2 regions of the Oceanobacillus sp. FSL K6-2867 genome follow, and region 2 is predicted to be linked to the other one. Evidence: predicted binding sites of a transcription regulator. Region 2 holds the regulator's gene; the other holds the start of a gene.
What was found. Region 2 encodes NrdR, which represses ribonucleotide reductase genes. Its sites were predicted from a motif close to AACACNATATATNGTGTT; they were not measured.
Positions count from the first base shown of each region.

Region 1: the regulator NrdR is predicted to act here: its motif matches at 4,154-4,171, upstream of NSQ77_RS21270 (vitamin B12-dependent ribonucleotide reductase).

Region 1 covers NZ_CP150144.1:4,363,229-4,374,180, reverse strand. The annotation lists gene gcvT (glycine cleavage system aminomethyltransferase GcvT) at 1-475, shown strand, start outside; gene gcvPA (aminomethyl-transferring glycine dehydrogenase subunit GcvPA) at 487-1,836, shown strand; gene gcvPB (aminomethyl-transferring glycine dehydrogenase subunit GcvPB) at 1,829-3,292, shown strand; gene NSQ77_RS21275 (rhodanese-like domain-containing protein) at 3,517-3,891, opposite strand; gene NSQ77_RS21270 (vitamin B12-dependent ribonucleotide reductase) at 4,241-6,802, shown strand; gene mntR (transcriptional regulator MntR) at 6,954-7,376, shown strand; gene NSQ77_RS21260 (patatin-like phospholipase family protein) at 7,598-8,491, shown strand; gene NSQ77_RS21255 (SA1362 family protein) at 8,562-8,939, opposite strand; gene NSQ77_RS21250 (YqhR family membrane protein) at 9,228-9,737, shown strand; gene NSQ77_RS21245 (Xaa-Pro peptidase family protein) at 9,845-10,906, shown strand; gene efp (elongation factor P) at 10,930-10,952, shown strand, end outside.
Region 2 covers NZ_CP150144.1:213,509-224,460, reverse strand. The annotation lists gene NSQ77_RS01095 (ATP-binding protein) at 1-540, shown strand, start outside; gene polA (DNA polymerase I) at 780-3,422, shown strand; gene mutM (DNA-formamidopyrimidine glycosylase) at 3,437-4,264, shown strand; gene coaE (dephospho-CoA kinase) at 4,279-4,878, shown strand; gene NSQ77_RS01075 (glyceraldehyde-3-phosphate dehydrogenase) at 5,068-6,099, shown strand; gene NSQ77_RS01070 (cytosolic protein) at 6,382-6,780, shown strand; gene nrdR (transcriptional regulator NrdR) at 6,809-7,273, shown strand; gene NSQ77_RS01060 (DnaD domain protein) at 7,302-8,645, shown strand; gene dnaI (primosomal protein DnaI) at 8,672-9,598, shown strand; gene ytxC (putative sporulation protein YtxC) at 9,804-10,652, shown strand; T-box leader at 10,715-10,944, shown strand.

The DNA of each region.
Region 1 (10,952 bases), 250 kb from region 2:
GTGGAATCGACTGCTTGAGTCAGGTAAAGACAAAGGGATTGAGCCAATTGGACTTGGCGCCCGTGACACACTTCGTTTTGAAGCTGGACTTCCATTATATGGACAGGAATTATCAAAGGATATCAGCCCAATTGAAGCAGGGCTTTCATTTGCTGTAAAAGTAGGTAAAGAAGCAGATTTTATAGGGAAGCCTGTACTGAAAGAGCAAGCAGAAAATGGAACGACAAGAAAGTTAGTAGGAATTGAAATGGTCGATAAAGGCATTCCGCGCCATGGATATACGATATTGAAGGATGAAGAAGCTGTTGGGTTTGTAACATCTGGTACACAATCCCCAACATTAAACAAAAATATCGGTATGGCACTTATCGATTCCAAACTTGCAATTGAAGGTACAGAGTTAGAAATCCAAGTTCGAAAGCGCAAACTAAAAGCAATTATTGTAAAGACACCATTTTATAAACGAGAAAAATAGGGGGCAGCATAATGGAATTTCGTTATTTACCTATGACCGAAACCGATAAAAAAGAAATGTTAGATAAAATCGGTGTATCATCCACAGAAGAACTATTTTCTGATATTCCGAAAGAAGTTAGATTGGACAAGGAATTAAACCTTAAAAAGCCAGTAAGTGAATATGAGTTGAAAAAAGAGCTAACAGAAATGGCAAGCAAAAATGCAAATTTAACAGAATATCGTTCATTTTTAGGAGCTGGCGTTTATGATCACTTTATTCCATCGGTAGTTGATCATGTCATTTCCAGACAAGAATTTTATACAGCCTACACTCCTTATCAACCGGAAATCTCCCAAGGTGAATTACAAGCTATTTTTGAATTCCAGTCCATGGTTTCTGAATTAACTGGAATGCCTGTAGTAAATTCTTCTTTATATGATGGTGCAACTGCAGTGGTAGAATCTGTAAACTTAAGTGTAGAACATACAAAGAAGAAGAAGGTTCTTATTTCAGCTGCTGTTCATCCGGAGTACCGTCAACTTGTTGAGACGGCTGCAAACGGGAAAAAACTTGAAATCGTTGAGATACATTATAAAAATGGTCTTACTGATTTAGATCAATTAGAAAAAGAGCTTGATGAAGATACTGCTGCGGTTCTTGTTCAATATCCTAACTTTTTTGGTCAAATCGAGCCTCTTGAAAAAATTAATGAGCTAATTAAACAACAAAAGAAAACAATGTTTATTGTTTCAAGTAACCCACTTTCACTTGGATTTTTGACTCCTCCAGGGGAATTCGGGGCAGATATTGTTGTCGGAGATACACAAGTCTTTGGAATCCCTGCACAATTTGGTGGACCGCACTGTGGTTACTTTGCAACTACGAAGAAATTAATGCGTAAAGTACCTGGACGTTTAGTTGGTGAAACAACAGACAAAGATGGTAAACGCGGTTACGTTCTAACGCTGCAAACGAGAGAACAGCATATTAGACGTGAAAAAGCGACATCAAACATCACTTCAAACCAAGCATTAAACGCAGTAGCAAGCTCGGTTGCGATGAGTTCTCTTGGTAAACACGGTGTTAAAGAGATGGCTAAATTAAATATGCAAAAGGCAAGATATACAAAGCAAAAGTTAGAAGAGGCTAACCTGCCAGCCGTATTTAATGGGTCATTTTTCAATGAGTTTGTAATTAAACTTTCCAAACCAGTATCTGATGTAAATGATGATTTATTTGAAAAAGGATTTATCGGCGGGTTTGATCTTGGCAAAGCATATCCAGAGTTAGAAAATCACATGCTGATTGCAACAACTGAAATCCGCACAAAAGAAGAAATTGATGCTTTTGTAAAAGAAATGGGGGATATCAATGGCTAATGAAAACTTTCCTTTAATTTTTGAACGCAGTAAAGAAGGCAGATCAAGCTATAACCTGCCAGCACTTGATGTTCCGGAAGTTAAACTAGAAGAAGAGTTAGATGATATATATATTCGTAAGACGGATGCAGAACTTCCTGAAGTGGACGAATTAGAACTAATGCGTCATTATAACGGTTTATCTGAACGTAACTTCGGTGTTCAAACTGGGTTTTATCCATTAGGGTCCTGTACAATGAAATATAACCCAGTAATTAACGAAGATGTTATCAGACTTCCCGGATTTAGTCATATCCACCCATACCAAGATACGAAAACAGTTCAAGGTGCATTGGAATTGATGTTTGATTTACAGGTTCATCTGGAAGAAATCACAGGAATGCATGAAATTACATTGCAGCCTGCTGCTGGTTCCCAAGGTGAATGGACTGCTATCATGATGATTAAAGCATTCCACGAAGCAAATGGTGATTATCACCGCGATGAGATAATTGTCCCTGACTCAGCACATGGCACAAATCCTGCATCTGCGGCAGTAGCAGGATTTAAAACGGTTGAAGTTAAATCAAACGAAAAAGGATTAGTAGATGTTGAGGACTTAAAACGGCTTGTTAATGAAAACACTGCGGCTCTTATGTTAACAAACCCAAATACATTAGGATTATTTGAGACAGAAATTCTTGAAATGTCAGAAATAGTTCACAGCGTGGGTGGAAAAATGTACTATGACGGTGCAAACTTGAACGCTATTATGGGTTACACTCGACCAGGAGATATGGGCTTTGACGCGGTTCACTTGAACCTGCATAAAACATTTACTGGCCCACACGGTGGTGGAGGCCCAGGATCAGGTCCAATTGGAGTATCAGAGGAACTTGCTCCATACTTACCAAAACCCGTTGTTCGCAAAAACGATGGTGTATATGAACTTGACTATGATCGTCCACAATCCATTGGTATGGTGAAAGGTTACTATGGGAACTTTGGAATTAACGTGCGTGCATACACGTATATACGTACAATGGGTGCAGAAGGATTGAAGAAAGTTAGTGAATATGCAGTCCTTAATGCAAACTACATGATGCGCAGTCTTGAAAAAGAATATGAACTCCCATTTACACAACATTGCAAACATGAATTTGTGTTATCTGGAAGCAAACAGAAGAAACTTGGCGTGAGAACAATGGACATTGCAAAGCGTCTATTAGACTTAAAGTTCCATCCGCCAACTGTTTACTTCCCATTAATTGTGGAAGAAGCATTGATGATCGAGCCAACGGAAACAGAATCTAAAGAAACATTAGACACATTTATCGATGCAATGCTTCAAATTGCTGATGAAGCGAAAACTAATCCAGAAATTGTTCAGGAAGCACCGCATAATACAGCAGTAAACCGTTTAGACGAAGCTGGAGCAGCTCGTAAGCCAATATTACGTTATCAAAAAGAAGGCTAATTGAACGAATTTAAATTAGAATAATAAAAATAAAGAGTGATAATCTTACCAAACAGCTGGTAGATTCCACTTTTTATTTTCTGGAAAGACATATTATTTAGCGAGTATATGTAATTTATCTAAGTGTCGTATGCTAGGATGCATTTATGTTAATCAATTAAAAAATCGTTCCCATCATCAGGATAGATGCTTGGGAACGATTTTGCTTTGTTCGTCTTGATAACTTAATTTTTCATTTTAATTTTACCGGTCCATTTCTTGAAACCGCCTTTTAAATGATAAATATCCTGATAACCTTTTTTGTGAAGTAATTGAGCTGCTCTTGCAGAACGAGTACCACTTTGACAATAAAGATATACTGGTTTATCTTTACGCATCTCGACTAAACGTTGACGCATTTGACTTACAGGAATATTTCTTGCTCCAAGAATATGACCTCTCTCAAATTCTTGAGGCTCTCGCACATCTATTAATTGAGCTTTCCGATAACCTTCCCGGAATTGATCCTCTGTCAATACCTTCAAGTAATTACGTTGTCTATAATAGCGGAATATGCCAACTGCAAGCAAGACAACTACGGCAATAATTAAAAACTCCATTTTACTTCCCCCGTCTGTCCAAAAAATGTTCACTATCTATTTTATTATATGGGTAGACGCGGTATATTTCAAAGTTTTTCTCTTTCCTATAAGAAAAGTTCACAATTTGCTGTTTTCACGATTAAATAGTTCTTAAAAATGTCATAAATTGCATATAGCGAGGATTATTGCCGGATTTCCATTTTAAACTATTAAATTCCTGCTTGACAAAATGAGCTGAATATGTCTAAAACTCCATATATAGTATATATATTAATTTATTAACACTATATATCGTTTAATTTATACCTGTTTTGTGGTATTGTAGTAATGTTGGATTTTGTAAAGATAGGTTTAAAGGAGAGATTAAATGTCGATTAAGGCAAAGGAAACAAATGGGATTGATGTGGAAACACTAAACAAAGATATAGATCTTTTTCCTCCCGTACACCCGATTACATCAGAAATGAAATTGACCCATAAGGGTGTTTCTCGATTGGTTATGCTTGATCGGTATGCGTTTAAGGATACAGAAAAGAAAACATTGAAAACCGGAGATTTTGTCGTTTTAACAGTGAAAGCTGATCCGAAATTTCCGGCAAGGGGTCTTGGATTTGTTAAAGCAATTAATTGGCAGGAGAATAAAGCGAGTGTTCAAGTAGATGCAGAATTTATCTCTGTGCTTGATGACAAAGAAGAAGCAGCTACAGGTATTATTGAACGATCTCTTGATGTAATCGAAAAACCACTAGAAGTATATTACGAACAAATTGCAAAACGGAATGCAACTGGATTAGCGAATGTAGAAAAAACTGAAGAAGAGCAGCAGTATTGGTTTGAAACATTCAATCAAGAGCTGGCAGATTTAAATTTTATTCCTGCAGGACGTGTTTTATACGGAGCAGGGGCAGATACGGATGTAACTTACTTCAATTGTTATGTGATGCCATATGTAAAAGACTCACGTGAAGGAATTTCCGATCATAGAAAACAGGTAATGGAAATTATGTCTCGCGGGGGTGGAGTGGGAACGAACGGTTCAACCTTACGTCCAAGAAACGCATTAGCAAGAGGTGTAAATGGGAAATCTTCTGGCTCTGTATCGTGGCTTGATGATATTGCAAAGTTAACACATCTTGTGGAACAAGGTGGATCTCGCAGAGGCGCTCAAATGATCATGTTAGTTGATTCTCACCCGGATATTATCGAATTTATTATTTCAAAGATGCAAAATCCGAGGATACTTCGCTACCTGATTGAAAATACCGACGATGAACAAATCAAACGGCTGGCAGAAGAAAAACTGAAATTTACACCTTTAACAGAAACAGAATTTGATCTTTATCAGAGTGTCGTAAATTATAAGACAATGCCTGGTCTTGGTGGCTTCACTGAGGCTGCATTACGTGAAGCAGATGATAAACTCAGAATAGGCGGAACATACTCGGTACACAACCCTGAATTTCTGACAGGTGCAAATATCTCCGTATGTATTACAAAAGAATTTATGGAAGCCGTTGAAAATGACGATATATATGATCTGCGCTTTCCTGATGTAGAAAATTATACGAAAGAGGAAATGGCCTTTTATAATGAAAAGTGGCATGAAGTTGGCGATGTACGAAAATGGGAAGAGATGGGGTTTGGTGTACGTACCTATCGCAAGATAAAAGCAAAAGAATTATGGAACTTGATCAATGTGTGTGCAACATATTCCGCAGAACCCGGAATATTTTTCATCGATAATGCAAATGACATGACCAATGCCAAAGCATATGGTGATCAAGTAGTAGCAACGAACCCGTGTGGCGAGCAGCCTCTTGCACCTTATAGTGTGTGTAACCTGGCAGCCGTTAACCTCGCTGAAATGGTAAATAAAGAGACTAAAACAGTTGACTACGAAAAATTAAAGCAAACAGTAAGAACTGGAGTAAGAATCCAGGACAATGTTATTGATGCGACTCCGTACTTCTTGGAAGAAAATAAAAAGCAGGCACTCGGTGAACGTCGTGTAGGTCTTGGTGTAATGGGAATGCATGATTTATTAATTTATTGTGAAACAGCCTACGGTTCAGATGAAGGTAATGAGTTAGTAGATAAAGTGTTCGAAACAATTGCAACGACCGCATACCGTACCTCGATTGAAATTGCAAAAGAAAAGGGAAGTTTTCCATTTTTAGTTGGGGAAACAGATGAAGAAACGATGGAGCTAAGAAAAGCATTTATAAACACAGGTTATATGAAAAAAATGCCTGCATCAATTCGAGAGGATATCCTAACATATGGTATTAGGAATTCGCACTTATTAACAGTTGCTCCTACTGGAAGCACCGGAACGATGGTTGGGGTTTCTACAGGATTAGAGCCATACTTCTCCTTCTCTTATTTCAGAAGCGGAAGACTCGGAAAGTTTATAGAAGTAAAAGCAGATATCGTACAAGAGTATTTAGACAGTAATCCAAATGCAGATCCAGATAATCTGCCACAATGGTTTGTGACTGCAATGGATCTTTCACCAGAGGCGCATGCAGATACACAGTGTGTCATACAGCGTTGGGTGGATAGCTCGATATCAAAAACAGTAAATGCACCAAAAGGGTACACGGTTGATCAAGTAGAAAGTGTCTATCAAAGACTATATAATGGTGGAGCAAAAGGTGGAACGGTATATGTTGACGGAAGCCGTGATTCTCAAGTTCTTACATTGAAAGCAGAAGAAAACACGGTTGGTGAGCAAACAGAGCTGTTCACAGATACTGAAAAGCCTAAAGTTGTGTTAATGGATACAATCCAAGAGCTAGAACGAACGAATGTTACGATTGGTTCCGAAATTGGGGATACCTGTCCAGTTTGTCGAAAGGGTAGTGTAGAAGAAATAGGCGGTTGTAACACTTGTACAAGCTGTGGAGCACAATTAAAATGTGGTCTGTAACTTTTAGGAGAAGAGCCAATATTGGCTTTTCTCCTTTATTTTTCCTTCTAAAATAATATAACTTGTGTTAATTTGTCTTTTCCTGTATCCTCATAATAGAGAAACAGTTTTGCCCTAACTAAAAAATATTCTTGAAACGAGGAGATCTAACATGCCTACTCCAAGTATGGAAGATTATATCGAGCAAATATATAACTTAATTGAAACGAAAGGGTATGCCCGTGTATCTGATATTGCAGAAGCATTGGAGGTCCATCCTTCTTCCGTTACTAAAATGGTACAAAAATTGGATAAAGATGAATATTTAAACTATGAAAAATATCGAGGATTCGTTCTGACGGCAAAAGGAAAAAAAATCGGCGAGCGTTTAGTGTTTAGACATGAGCTTCTGGAAGAGTTTTTGGAAATCATTGGTGTGGAGAAAGATAATATTTACAATGATGTGGAAGGGATTGAACACCATCTAAGCTGGAATTCCATCGATCGAATTGGAGATCTTGTTCATTACTTTAAACATGACTCCACAAGACAGGAAGAATTAAAAAAAGTGCAAGCGGATAGTGTAAAAGAATAAACATCTAACCATACAGTTCATTTATTTAACTGTATGGTTTTTTATTAAAGCAAAAAAGTTTGCTAAATGTTATTCTCATAGGCCGATTTTAATTTACATCACTCCTGCTCATGACATTGTTCTAATCTTGACGTTTTCGCTTATATATATAAGGAGTTTACCCTTTCGTTTCAGCTTAGTGAAAATGACTTCATGAAAAAATAAACGTGGGGAGAGAGCGGATGAAGATTGATGCAGTGTTTTCTGGTGGCGGAGTAAAAGCGTTTGCATATGTCGGAGTGCTGGAAAGTCTTAAAGAGCATCAACTCCAATTAGTGCGAGTAGCGGGAACTTCTGCAGGGGCAATTGTCGGTTCATTGGTAGCTGCTGGATATGAAATAAACGAAATTGAAAAGCTTATACATGAACTTGATTTGACTGAATTTATTGATCCACCACTTTTAACAAGATTGCTGCCATTTACGAAGTGGTTTTTTATGTACAGTCAGCTCGGAATTAATAAAGGGAATAAGCTGGAAAGCTGGCTTGAAGAACTTTTGGCAAGGAAAAATATACGTACCTTTCATGATATAAAAGAAGGATACTTCAAAGTTGTTGTCAGCGACCTTTCTTTAGGAAGGCTTATTGTCATACCTGATGATTTAGAAAGTGTGTATGGAATTGAAGCTAATTATTTCCCAGTTGCAAAGGCTGTTCGAATGAGTGCAGGATTTCCTTTTTTCTTTATGCCCAAAAAAATGCCAGGATTGTATAAAAAGAAAAGCGTGATTGTTGATGGTGGACTTTTAAGCAACTTTCCATTATGGATATTTGACAATGGAGATAAAACCAAGAAAAGGCCAATTTTAGGTATTAAATTGACAGACGCAACTGAAAAGGGGATAGGTCCAAGAGATATTAAAAATGCTTTGGATATGTATCAAGCATTATTCTCTACGATGAAGCAAGCCCATGATGCCAGATATATTTCAAAAAATGAAAAGAGGAATATTCTATTTGTTCCTGTTGCGAATACTGGAGCAGTTAATTTTCATATTTCACAAGAAGTAAAAAAAGAATTAATTCGAAGCGGGAAAGAAAATGCCGATGATTTTTTAAAACGATGGTCTACATAACGAGAACCATACAATTCTCAAAAATTCTTTACTATGTTTAAAATGTAAATGCTCAAATAAAAAAGACCGGCTATAGAGAAGCTCGGTCTTTTCGTTTTGCTTTATTGCCTTCAATTACTTTAAGATGACTAGGTCGTTTAGTTCGTTTTTTCTTTTGTGCCGCAACTGGTTTTGTCTGTTTAGGGGCGGCATAGGACGAAGGCTGCTTGTATTTTGATTTTGATTGCTTTACTGCCTTCTTGTATTTTTTCATATCATCGGAGTTAGAAGGGGTTCTTTTGTTTAATACAAAGTAATAGAGCAGAGCAAATACAGCCACCCCAATACCAAGCATGATTAAAATGTTTGTTAAAAAGTTAATTGTATTTCCAAAAAGCTGTGAAATTAAACCGATAACCGCTAACCCAATAATCAGGTAAACAACAATTGAAAATTTACTACGGCTCATTAAAATTCCTCCTTCCACAGTCTTGTAATATAATAATAGTCTTTTACTATTGTATATACCACTAAAGTGCAAGTTTATATCCTTTTTTTACAAATTAAATGAATATACGTTTCCTGTTAGAAATTGTTTCCTAATTCGCACAAAAATATTCAATACATAATTTGTTTGCTTTAATTCTATTTTACTTGAAAAAACGGTTTACCACTAGCCCAATATTTCAAATGGTACCCATTTGCTGTGATTTGTTTACAGGTGATTGGTAATAATAGAATTTGGAGGTGTAAAACAATGAAGTCAGGGAAAGAATCACAGACAACTAATTCAGAAGAGCAGTTTTCACTATTGTCTAAGTCCCTTTTTACCGGATTTGTAGGAGGTATCGCTTTAGGGTGTGCGTGGTGCATCTTATATTACTTTAATTTTAGTGAAATATCACCTAAATCTTATATATTAAAATCATGGACGAATGCCAATTGGACGGAAACATGGCTTGGGACACTTCTTACGATTCTTGCAGTTGGCATACTGTCTATTGTAACGGCTTGGATTTATTACGCTGTATTTAAAAAAATTTATTCCATGTGGATGGGTGTTGTATACGGAATAATTTTATGGGGGATTATTTTTATCCTTATACAGCCGATTTTTACAAATGTACCGAGTATAACCGATGTTACTCTGAATACCATCATATCGACGGTAAGTTTATTTATTCTATACGGAACATTTGTTGGTTACTCCATTTCGTATGAATATTTTGATATGAAAGTGCAACTAAGCAAAAGGTCAAAAGAGTAGCTGTGTTCAAATAGAAGTAACAATACTCAAATGAAACGATTTATGTTAGACTTAATTGTACAAAAATAATAAAATGTAACCGTTAAATGATTGAGAGGGAGAAACTGATGGAAAAACTGAATAAGCTGCGAGAAGCATTAGAAAAAAATAAGCTTGATGCCATTCTAATTACGAGTCCAATCAACAGAAGGTATGTGACCGGATTTACTGGTACAGCAGGCATTGCATTGGTATCTCTTGATGATGCCCGATTGATAACGGATTTTCGTTATACGGAACAGGCAAATGAACAGGCAAACGGTTTTAACGTAATTGAGCATAAACAATTAATTGAAGGTGAAATTACAGATCAGTTAAAACATATGCAAGTAAAACGTCTTGGTTTTGAAAAAGATTATGTTACATTTACACAATATGAAAACTACAAAAAGAGCTTTAATGTGGAACTGGTTCCTGTTAGCGGGATAGTTGAAGAGCTACGATTAATTAAAACAAATGATGAGCTAAACACGATGAAAAAGGCAGCTAAAATTGCAGACGATGCGTTTGTTCATATCCAAAAGTTTATTAAACCTGGTGTAAAAGAAATCGATATTTCAAATGAACTCGAATTTTATATGCGCAAACAAGGTGCGGCTTCATCAAGCTTTGATACAATTGTTGCGTCTGGGTATCGTTCAGCGCTGCCACATGGTGTTGCATCTAATAAAGAAATACAATCAGGTGAATTAGTTACATTAGATTATGGTGCATTATATGAAGGTTATTGCTCGGATATCACGAGAACTGTTGCCGTTGGAAAAATTTCAAGCGAATTACGGGAAATATATGATATAGTATTAGAGGCGAATCTTCGTGGAGTAAATGGGATTAAACCGGGTATAACAGGTAAGGAAGCGGATGCCTTAACACGGAGCTTTATTACAGACAGAGGCTATGGTGACAATTTTGGACACTCTACAGGGCATGGCTTAGGTCTGGAAGTTCATGAGGGTCCAGGATTATCATATCGATCGGATAAAGTTTTGAAAAAAGGCATGGTAGTTACAGTTGAACCTGGAATTTATGTGGCTGGTATTGGAGGCTGCAGAATTGAAGACGATATTGTACTAACAGAATCCGGAAACGAGAGACTAACCTTTGCTTCAAAAGAATTGATACAACTGTAGAGATACATAAAGGAGGAAATGACTTGATTTCAGTAAATGATTTTAA
Region 2 (10,952 bases):
ATTTATCATGAAAGTCATCGCCTGCAATTATTAATTGAGGATTTATTATCCTTATCAAAGCTGGAAAAGGAAGGATTTCACCTAGTTCTTCAAACGTTTAACGCAAAGGAACTAATTCAAGAGGTTATTCCAGCATTAAAGCATAAAGCAGCTGAAAAAAAGCTGGACTTATCCTTAAATATTGATAAAGAAACAGAAATGAAAGCAGATAAAGAACGAATTAAACAAGTAATCGTGAATCTACTAGACAATGCGATTCACTATACACCGGAAAACGGAAAAGTTGAGCTTAGCCTTGATTCTACAGCTGACTTTATTCATATTAAAATCGCTGATACGGGCATTGGAATTGATGAAAAATCAATCCCGCGCATTTTTGAAAGGTTTTATCGTGTTGATAAAGCACGCAGCAGAAATACGGGCGGAACTGGTTTAGGATTGGCAATTGTTAAACATATTGTCGAAGTGCATGATGGTAGGATAGAGGTTGAAAGTGAAGTAAATCAAGGAACAACCATACATGTATATTTACCGAAATAAACATCCTCATAATAGAGGGTGTTTTTTCGTAGTGATTATACAGCAGGTTTAATTGATATACCAATTCTGGTCTTAATTTTTTCATTTCTTTCCTTACAATGATAAAATGAAAAAAGAGAAGTAATTAATCACGCATTAACAGGCTAATATTTTTGCTCAAAGTGCGCGGAATTAAAAAGTGCTTGGGAAGGGAAACTGCCCCTTCACGCAAAATAGATTTAGTTTATTTGGAGGTTACCATGACAAAAAAATTAGTATTAATTGATGGCAACAGTATTATTTATCGGGCGTTTTTTGCATTGCCACTTTTAAATAATGATAAGGGTGTATATACGAATGCAGTTTATGGATTCACGACAATGCTTCTACGCATTTTAGAAGAAGAAAAGCCGACACACTTACTTGTGGCCTTTGATGCAGGAAAGACGACGTTTCGTCATGCGACGTATAAAGAATACAAAGGTGGTCGTCAGAAAACACCACCAGAGTTATCGGAACAGTTCCCTGTTTTAAAGGAATTGCTTGATGCATTTCAAATTAAGCATTATCAGCTGGAGCAATATGAAGCAGATGATATTATCGGTACATTATCAAAGCAAGGAAATGAGGAAGGCTTTGAAGTAACGGTTATTTCAGGGGATAAGGATATGCTGCAGCTCGTTTCGGATCATATATCCGTACATGTTACCAAAAAAGGGATTAGTGATATAGAGAGATACACTCCAAGCTATATGCTTGAAAAAATGGAAATTACGCCAGAACAAATTATTGATCTGAAGTCCCTTATGGGGGACAGCTCTGACAATATCCCTGGTGTTCCTGGTGTAGGACAAAAGACGGCAACGAAGCTGATTAAGCAATACGGCGATTTAGAATCAGTTTATGAGCATTTGGATGATGTAAGTGGCAAAAAATTAAAAGAGAACCTGACGAATCATCAAGATGATGCATTTATGAGTAAGGAACTTGTCACGATTAATCGCAATTCACCGATTGAAATAGAAATAAAGGATATTCCCTATGATGGTTTTGACCAGTCTGGAGTTCGTGCTGCTTTTAAAGAACTTGGATTCCAGTCATTATTAAATCGAGTTGCTGATGATGAGGCAGAAGCTGATGAAGAACTGCAAACAGAAATGAAAGAAATCACGTATACCGTTGTTGATAGAATAACCGAGTCTATTTTGGCTGAGGAAACGTCATTTGTAGTAGAAATGCTACATGACAATTACCATCAAGCAGAAATTAATGGATTTGGAATGGTGAATGAACATGGTGCTTATTTTATTCGACCGGCTGTTGCATTAGAGTCCGATTTGTTTAAACAATGGGCAGAGGACAGTAATAAAAATAAAATTGTTTTTGATGCAAAGAAAACAATGGTTGCTTTGCTGAGAAATAATATTCATATTCAAGGAATAACATTTGATATGCTGCTTGCATCCTATTTGCTCAACCCAGCTGAAAACAATCATGATATCCCAGCAATCGGAAACCGTATGGGAAAAACCGATGTCTTATTTGATGAGGAAGTATACGGAAAAGGTGCGAAACTAAAAGTTCCCGAAGAGCCTGTACTTTCCGAGCACGTTGTTAGAAAAACGATGACGATGCATGTGATAAAGGATGAGATGATTAAGGAATTGAAAGAAAATGAACAATATAAGCTGTTAAAAGAATTAGAAATGCCGCTTGCCATTATTCTTGCTGAAATGGAACATGTTGGTGTCCAGGTGGATATAAATCGTTTAGAGGAAATGGGAGTCGATTTAAAGGAAAGACTGCAAACATTAGAAAATGAAATCCATAAGCTGGCTGGAGAAGAATTTAATTTAAACTCGCCGAAACAGCTTGGTCCCATTTTATTTGAAAAATTACAGCTGCCAGTAATTAAGAAAACGAAAACCGGCTATTCTACTGCAGCTGATGTATTAGAGCAGCTGCAAAATGAGCACGAAATTATTCCAAAGCTGCTTTTATACCGACAGCTCGGAAAACTTCAATCAACCTACATTGAAGGTCTATTGAAAGTCGTGAGGAAAGATACGAATAAAATTCATACAAGATACAACCAAGCATTGACACAAACAGGAAGATTGAGTTCTGTTGATCCGAATTTACAAAACATCCCAATTCGTTTAGAGGAAGGCCGGAAAATAAGACAAGCTTTTGTTCCTTCTAAAAATGGATGGATCATGTTTGCAGCTGATTATTCGCAAATTGAACTTAGGGTTCTTGCGCATATTGCAAATGATGAAAAGCTTGTGAAAGCTTTCCAGGAGGATGTCGATATTCATACACAGACCGCGATGGATGTGTTCCATGTAGAAAAAGATGAAGTTACATCGAATATGCGAAGACAAGCAAAAGCGGTTAACTTCGGTATCGTTTATGGAATTAGTGACTATGGACTATCGCAAAATCTCGGCATAACGAGAAAAGAAGCGAAACAGTTTATTGATCGATATTTCGAAAGCTATCCAGGTGTGAAGCAATATATGGAAGAAATTGTCCAGGAAGCAAAGCATAAAGGCTATGTGACAACATTAATGAAAAGAAGAAGGTATTTGCCAGAAATTACGAGCCGAAATTTTAATGTAAGAAGCTTTGCTGAACGTACAGCAATGAATACACCAATTCAAGGTAGTGCAGCAGATATTATTAAAAAAGCAATGATCGATTTAGATGGAAGATTAAAGGAAGAAAAGCTGCAGGCAAAAATACTTTTGCAGGTGCATGATGAATTAATTTTAGAAGCGCCGAAGGAAGAAATAGATAAATTGAAAGAAATCGTGCCGGAAATGATGGAACAGACAGTGACATTAAATGTTCCATTAAAAGTTGATTATGAATTTGGAGCAAACTGGTTCGATGCCAAATAAGGAGAAACCGTGAAATGCCAGAATTACCAGAAGTAGAAACAATTAAAAATACACTTAAACGATTTGTGCTAAATAAAACGATTGAACAAGTAGATATATATTGGTCTAACATAATCAAAGAGCCTGATGATGCAGAACATTTTAAAACGTTGCTGAAAGGCCAGACGATTCGTGAGCTTTCCAGAAAAGGGAAATTTTTATTGTTTTACCTTGATGATATCGTACTTGTTTCACATCTGCGGATGGAAGGAAAATACAGTGTACATGATTCAAGTGAACCAGTAAAAAAGCATACCCATGTTATTTTTCGCTTTACGAATGGAGAAGAGCTCCGTTATAATGATGTCCGGAAATTCGGTACGATGCATGTCTATCCAGTTGGTAAAGAATTTTTGAATAAACCATTGAATCAGCTTGGTCCCGAACCATTTGATGAAGCATTTACACTAGATTATTTCTACCAGAAATTAAAAAAGACAGATCGTTACATTAAATCAGCATTACTGGATCAGACAATCGTTACTGGCCTTGGTAATATATATGTGGATGAAACATTATTCAAAGCAGGTATTCATCCATTAAAAAGATCAAGCAAGCTAACGAAGAAAGAAGTTAAAGCAATACGCGAACAAGCAATCAACACGCTTGAAGAAGCTGTTCGGGCAGGAGGAACGACTATTCGTTCCTATGTAAATGGACAGGGTGATATGGGGATGTTCCAGCAAGAATTATACGTTTATGGACAAGAAAGCAAAAATTGTAAAAACTGCAGTAATACGATTACGAAATTGAAAATTGGTGGTAGAGGAACCCATATATGCACGATATGTCAGAAGCTGTAAGAGGTGAATGGAAAGTGGCAATTGTAATTGGCTTAACAGGTAGTATCGCAACTGGGAAAAGCACAGTGTCTCAAATGTTTAAAGACTTTGGTATACCAGTAGTCGATGCAGATAAAATTGCAAGAGAGGTCGTATATCCTGGTGAAAATGCGTACGAGTCGATAGTGAAAGCATTTGGAGAATCGATTCTGCTTCCTGATAAAACGCTTGACCGAAAAGCACTTGGCTCAATTATTTTTGCGGATGAGGTAAAGCGTAAGCTCCTAAACAGCATTATTCATCCAGCAATCCGCGAAAGAATCTTCCAGCAAAAGGATGATTATATCGAAGCAGGGGAACAGTGTGTCGTGCTTGATGTACCTTTATTATTCGAAGGGAATTATTCAAAAGTTGTTGATCGTACGATTGTTGTTGCAGTGGATGATGCAGTACAATTGGAAAGATTGATGCAACGTAACGAGCTTACAGAAAAAGACGCAAGGGAACGAATTAATTCGCAGCTTTCGATAAAAGAGAAAGCTATGCTAGCGGATGCTGTGATTGATAACAATGGAACAGTAGCTGAATCGCGCGATCAATTGAAAAAGCTTTTAATCGCATGGAACATATTTTAACAGTTAAACCCTGGAAACGGATAACCGTTTCCAGGGTTTTCATGTTTATGACAATAGCATTAGTATTAGCATGGGAAGATATTTTAAAATACAAGTAAATTGTGCGACACAATTGCATTCTAATGTGATATACTATTTAATATAAATGAGATTAAAAGTATAACATATATGGGGAGGATTAAGTTTCTTATGAACAAAATTCGTGTGGCCATAACAGGTCTTGGTAGAATCGGACGTATGGTATTTCGTCAAGCAATTGCAGATGAACAATTGGATGTAGTCGCTATCAATGCGAGCTACCCTCCTGAAACAATCGCACATCTTATTAAGTATGACAGCATTCATGGTATTTTTGATGGTAAAGTGGAAGCGCTTCAAGATGGTATTGAAGTGAATGGAAAAAAAGTATTACTTGTAAATTACCGAGAACCAGAAAAGCTCCCATGGAAAGCCTTGGACATTGACATCGTAATTGAGGCGACAGGTAAATTCAAAACGAAAGAAAGCGCTGGTCTGCATTTGAAAGCTGGGGCTAAAAAGGTGGTTATTACAGCGCCGGGAAAACAGATCGATAAAACCATTGTAATGGGTGTAAATGAAGCAGCATACATGCCTGATGAGGATGATATAATTTCTAATGCTTCTTGTACAACAAATTGTCTAGCCCCAATTGTGAAAGTGTTAGATGATAAATTTTCAATTGTTAACGGGTTAATGACAACGGTACATGCTTTTACAGGAGATCAAAACAACTTGGATAATCCACATAAAGATTTACGACGTGCACGAGCGTGTACACAGTCGATTATACCAACTACAACGGGGGCAGCCAAAGCGTTAAGTGAAGTATTGCCACATTTAAAAGGAAAATTGCATGGGATGGCATTACGTGTACCCACACCGAATGTGTCACTTGTCGATTTGGTTGTTGATGTGCATACTCCAGTTACTGCCGCTGATGTTAATAAAGCGTTTCAAGAAGCTGCAGAAAATGAATTAGAAGGTATTGTGCATTATTCTGAGGAACCGCTTGTGTCAATAGATTATACAACTACCGATTACTCAGCAATTGTCGACGGGTTATCAACAATTGTAATGGGTGAGAATAAAATAAAAGTAATTGCTTGGTATGATAATGAATGGGGATATTCGAAACGAGTACTTGATTTAACAAAACATGTTGGAAGCTATTTATACCAACGAGAAGTTAAAATTCCATAAAATTGCGAATACCCGCTTCCCTCTTGAAGCGGGTATTTTTTATGCCGGAAAAATAACCCAGGTACTTGATTGTGGATTTTCATCGTGTAAAATAAGGGATTGCTAGATATTCTCAAGCTAATTTTACTTAAACATTTATTTTCATAGCTTTAACATATATAGTTAATCACTTTCTTTCGCTTCGCTTTAATAGTTCAACTAGTGGAATTAAGTAAAACATGTTAAAATAGAAAGTACTACTAAACGCGTTCAAATAGAATCTTGCAGGTTGGGGTGCGAAAAATGTCGATTGGCAATACATTGAAAAAGTATTTAAGTAATCATGCGGAGACAGCAGAGACACATGCTGATCCATCTTTACAAACGCATTATTATCAGACAACGAAAGATAAAGCACTTGCCATGTTAGACAACTATTTCCGTAATCATCCAGCATATGAAATGAATGCAATTTCCAAAGAACATGGGGAAATAAGTGTGAACCGCATAAAGGGAAAAAGAGCATTTATTGTAGCAACTGTGATTATGGTACGGCCAATCCATACTGCGATTGATTTTTCTGTAACGACGGAATCAGTGATACCATTTGACTTAGGATACAGTGCGAAATTAATTGAGCAGATATATGAAAAGGTGAATATGGAATTGCCATTAATCGATAGTAAAAATCGAAGAGCGTGAATGAACGGACGAATGGGGTTGAACGAAAATGCGATGTTCGAATTGCCAAAATAAGAATACAAAGGTTTTAGATTCCCGACCAATTGAAGAGGGCAGATCCATTAGAAGACGCAGAGAATGTGAAAAATGCGGTTTTCGCTTTACTACATTTGAACGGGTTGAAGAACTCCCATTAATTGTAGTCAAAAAAGATGGAGCAAGACAGGAGTTTTCCCGTGAAAAACTAACAAGAGGTCTTATTAGAGCTTGCGAAAAACGGCCAGTTCCATTAGAAACAATGGAAGCCTTGGCTTTAGATGTTGAAAAAGAAATGCGTAATTCAGGCATGTCCGAAGTATCCAGTCACGAAATTGGTGAACTTGTGATGGAGAGATTAGCTAAAATTGATGAAGTATCCTATGTTCGGTTTGCTTCTGTATACAGACAATTTAAGGATATTACCGTCTTTTTAGATGAATTAAAGGATATTATTAATACAGATAAAAACAAATAGTCATTGTAAGTATAGAGGTGTGTGGAATATGAATTTTATTGGACAAATTTTGCCGGTGGACGGCTATATCGTATCCCAAAAAGAAACCTTGCCGGTGGACTATGCCAAATCATTGACCCACCTGTATCAGCCATTGCTTGGGATAAAAGCAATTGCACTTTATCAAACTCTTCTGCACGACATCGATTTAAATCAGGAACAAGCTCCACAGACGCATCATACATTAATGAATTACTTGGATCTTCCTTTAGATGAAATCTTTGAAGCGCGATTAAAATTAGAGGGAATTGGGCTGCTGAAAACGTATAAACAAAATTGGGAGTCGAGTGATTTATATACATATGAATTGCAAAGCCCATTTGCACCAAATAACTTTTTTAAAGATGCAATGCTCTCCCAGCTATTGTATCATCATTTAGGTGATCAGAAGTTCGAGCTTTTGAAAAATCATTATGGAAGTCCAGCACTCCAAACCCAGGGTGTCAATATTACAGCTGTATTTAGTGAAGTTTTCCAAACCTTTACACCATCTGCAGATGCATTAGAAGCAGATGGCAGCAGAGAAACAGAATCTAAGGAAGAAATGGATACGACAGATTTTACATGGATAGAGCAAATGCTGAAGCAGCGAATGATTCCAATTGCAAAAGTTTTAACAGCGGAAAACCGTCGTTTGATTTCGCAAATGATGGTTTTATACGATTTAGATACACATGAAATCGATAAGTCTCTGCTTTGGGCGTTAAATGATGAAAATCGATTAGATACAGAAGAATTTAAAACAGCTTGTCATGATTTGTTTAAGGCGAAAAATAATCAAAAACCAATTCGGCTTGCAAAAAAAGTTGCCGTGTCTGAAACAAAGCAGATGAATGATAAACCGAAAACTAAAGAGGAAATTCTTATCGAGAGACTAGAAACGTTGTCACCAAAACAGCTGCTGGAAGATTTATCAAATGGAAATCACGCCTCTGAACAGGATATGAAAGCAATTCGCGATGTTATGACAACACAAGGCTTGCCTGCACCGGTGATGAATGTGCTAATCCATTATGTGTTGCTGCAGACGAATATGAAATTATCAAAGGCATACCTTGAAAAAATTGCCAGTCACTGGTCAAGGGCGAATATTCAAAGCGCCAAAGAGGCAATGGCATTTGCGAAGAAAGAACAGCAAAGCTTTCAAAATGCTGTAAGACGAAAACCAACTTATAATAAAAAACAGGTTTCGAAAGAAGTAATACCAGATTGGTTTAAAGATAGAAAGCATAAGCAAGAAACACAGCAGTCTGCAGCTAATCAGAACGTTGTAATGTCGGAACAGCAAAAACAAATTGCTGCGCGACTTAAACAATACTCCAATGGGAATTAAATTTATGTAGTGTTAGGATGGTGGCATTGAAACCAATACAATCCACATTAAAGGCATGGATGCAAAAGAATGAAAGCTTTAAAGATAATTATATGAAAATAAAAAATGAAGTACTGAACGACCCTGAGATTAAGGAGTTTCTCTCCCTTCATCCAAATTTGACACAACAAGAAATTAATAAGAGTCTAATAAAACTTTATGAATATACAACCCAATCAAAACAGTGTGATCAATGTGCTTCATATGGTTCATGTAAAAATATGGTTCCTGGATACTCACCGATTTTACATGTAGAAAAGGATGAGATTAGGCTATCTTATGAAAAGTGTCATAGCAGAACCATGTATGAAAAAGATCAGGAACAGCAAAAGTTGATTCAAAGTTTGCATGTTCCTAAAGAAATACTACAGGCTTCAATAGTAGATATTATCAATGATGATAGTAGAATCAAGGCTATTGAAGAGCTGCTTGACTTTCTGGATCAAGCAAAAACAAAGCTTCCAAGCAAAGGTCTATATTTTCACGGTCAGTTTGGAGTAGGGAAAACATATTTATTAGGTGCACTTGCCAATGAATTGAAAAAGCTTGGTCTATCGTCAACACTTATCTACATGCCTGAGTTTGTGCGAGAAATAAAAGCTTCCTTTAAAGATGACTCGACAAACGAGAAAATTGATTATTTTAAGAAAGCAGATGTGCTGATGCTTGATGATATTGGTGCAGAGCTGCAATCGGCTTGGTTCCGTGATGAAGTCCTCGGTTCAGTTCTCCAATACCGAATGATGGAACGATTACCTGTTTTCTTTACGTCGAACTACGATCTTGAACAATTAGAATTGCAATTAGCTACTACAAAAAGCGGTGTAGAGTCGGTAAAAGCAGGAAGAATTATAGAACGCATCAAACAGGTGAGTAAACCTGTGAAAATGGAAGGGCCAAATCGGCGTCTATAAAGTCTGAGGAAATAAATCCTCAGGCTTTTTATATTTCACGATTTAATCCAGCAACTAACGATGCAGCAATAAAATAATACTTGATATCATGTGAGTAAACTGTATCAATTAAAATATTCCAGTTTTAAATTTCGCACTTTATTCATTTTTTTAATTGTTTGTCCATATAATGTAACAGTTTGGTCGTGGATGAGGGTGATATTGATTGCTGGAGGTATATTTTGAATCTGACAAAGAAGTAATTAGTTTTTGTGAACATTTATTTCGCAGTCATAGACAAATTGAGTTGAATTGGAAAACAGATGATAGATGGGGAAATCATCTGCAGTTTAAGGAGCATGTAGCTACAAAGGAATTGATGGATGCCATTACAGATACAATGGCAAATGTGTTTATGACTCACCGTTTAAGCACAATGGTAAATCGTATTATTCAAGAGTATTACTACTATACGAACAAGGAAGAGATTGAGCGAATTCATGATTTGACCTATTGGATTATAACTGGTGAGGATGAAGAAAGTAAGCAGCTTCGAGAGAACAAAAATCACCATGCATTTTTAAAGTCTTTATTTACAGCAAGTTTAAAAGAGAGTCTTGTTATTCATTTTGATTCCATCGTGAATTTCCGTTTGAAGCCATTTAAAGACAAGCTCATTTATTTTATTGGCTTAGCAATTGATGAATTTAGGAGAGAAGAGGACCATCAAGCGTTTGTAGACATGCTTAGGGCTTATGTGGAAAAGAAAGAACCGGGAATACCAGTCATTCATATTTTACAAGGAAGTGATTTCGCCTTTTTTACGAAAAATGGAAAACGAATGACAAACATGGAATTACGGGTTTTGATGAAACAGGAGCCTCTTTATATCATTGGCTTGCATGACAATGAGTTTAATCTTGCCCCATTAATTGCCATGGCGCCGGAGAAACTAAAGATTTATGGTGATGACCCATCAGAACCAAAGACATTAACCGTCATTAATGTTTTTCAAGAAAAAGTTGATTTTGAACCAGTTAGCAATTTTCCTTTTACTTTTAACTTAAATAAATGATTACTACTTGATTTTCCTTTAACGTAGCGCTATAATACTCATTATATATGAAAAGTAATGAATCAAAAGTAATGAGAAGGACAAGATTATTTGTTCAAGGCGTATAGTTTAGAGAGGGAAGTCAGGGGCTGGAAGCTTCCTCTATACAGACAAGTAATTACCACCTTTGAACTCTGTCAGTGAATCTAAAAGTAAGTGACAGCGTAATTTCTGCGTTAAAGAATCAATGAAGCCGTAATTTAATTACGGGAATTAGGGTGGAACCACGATGTATCCAACACTCGTCCCTTTGCAGTAAGT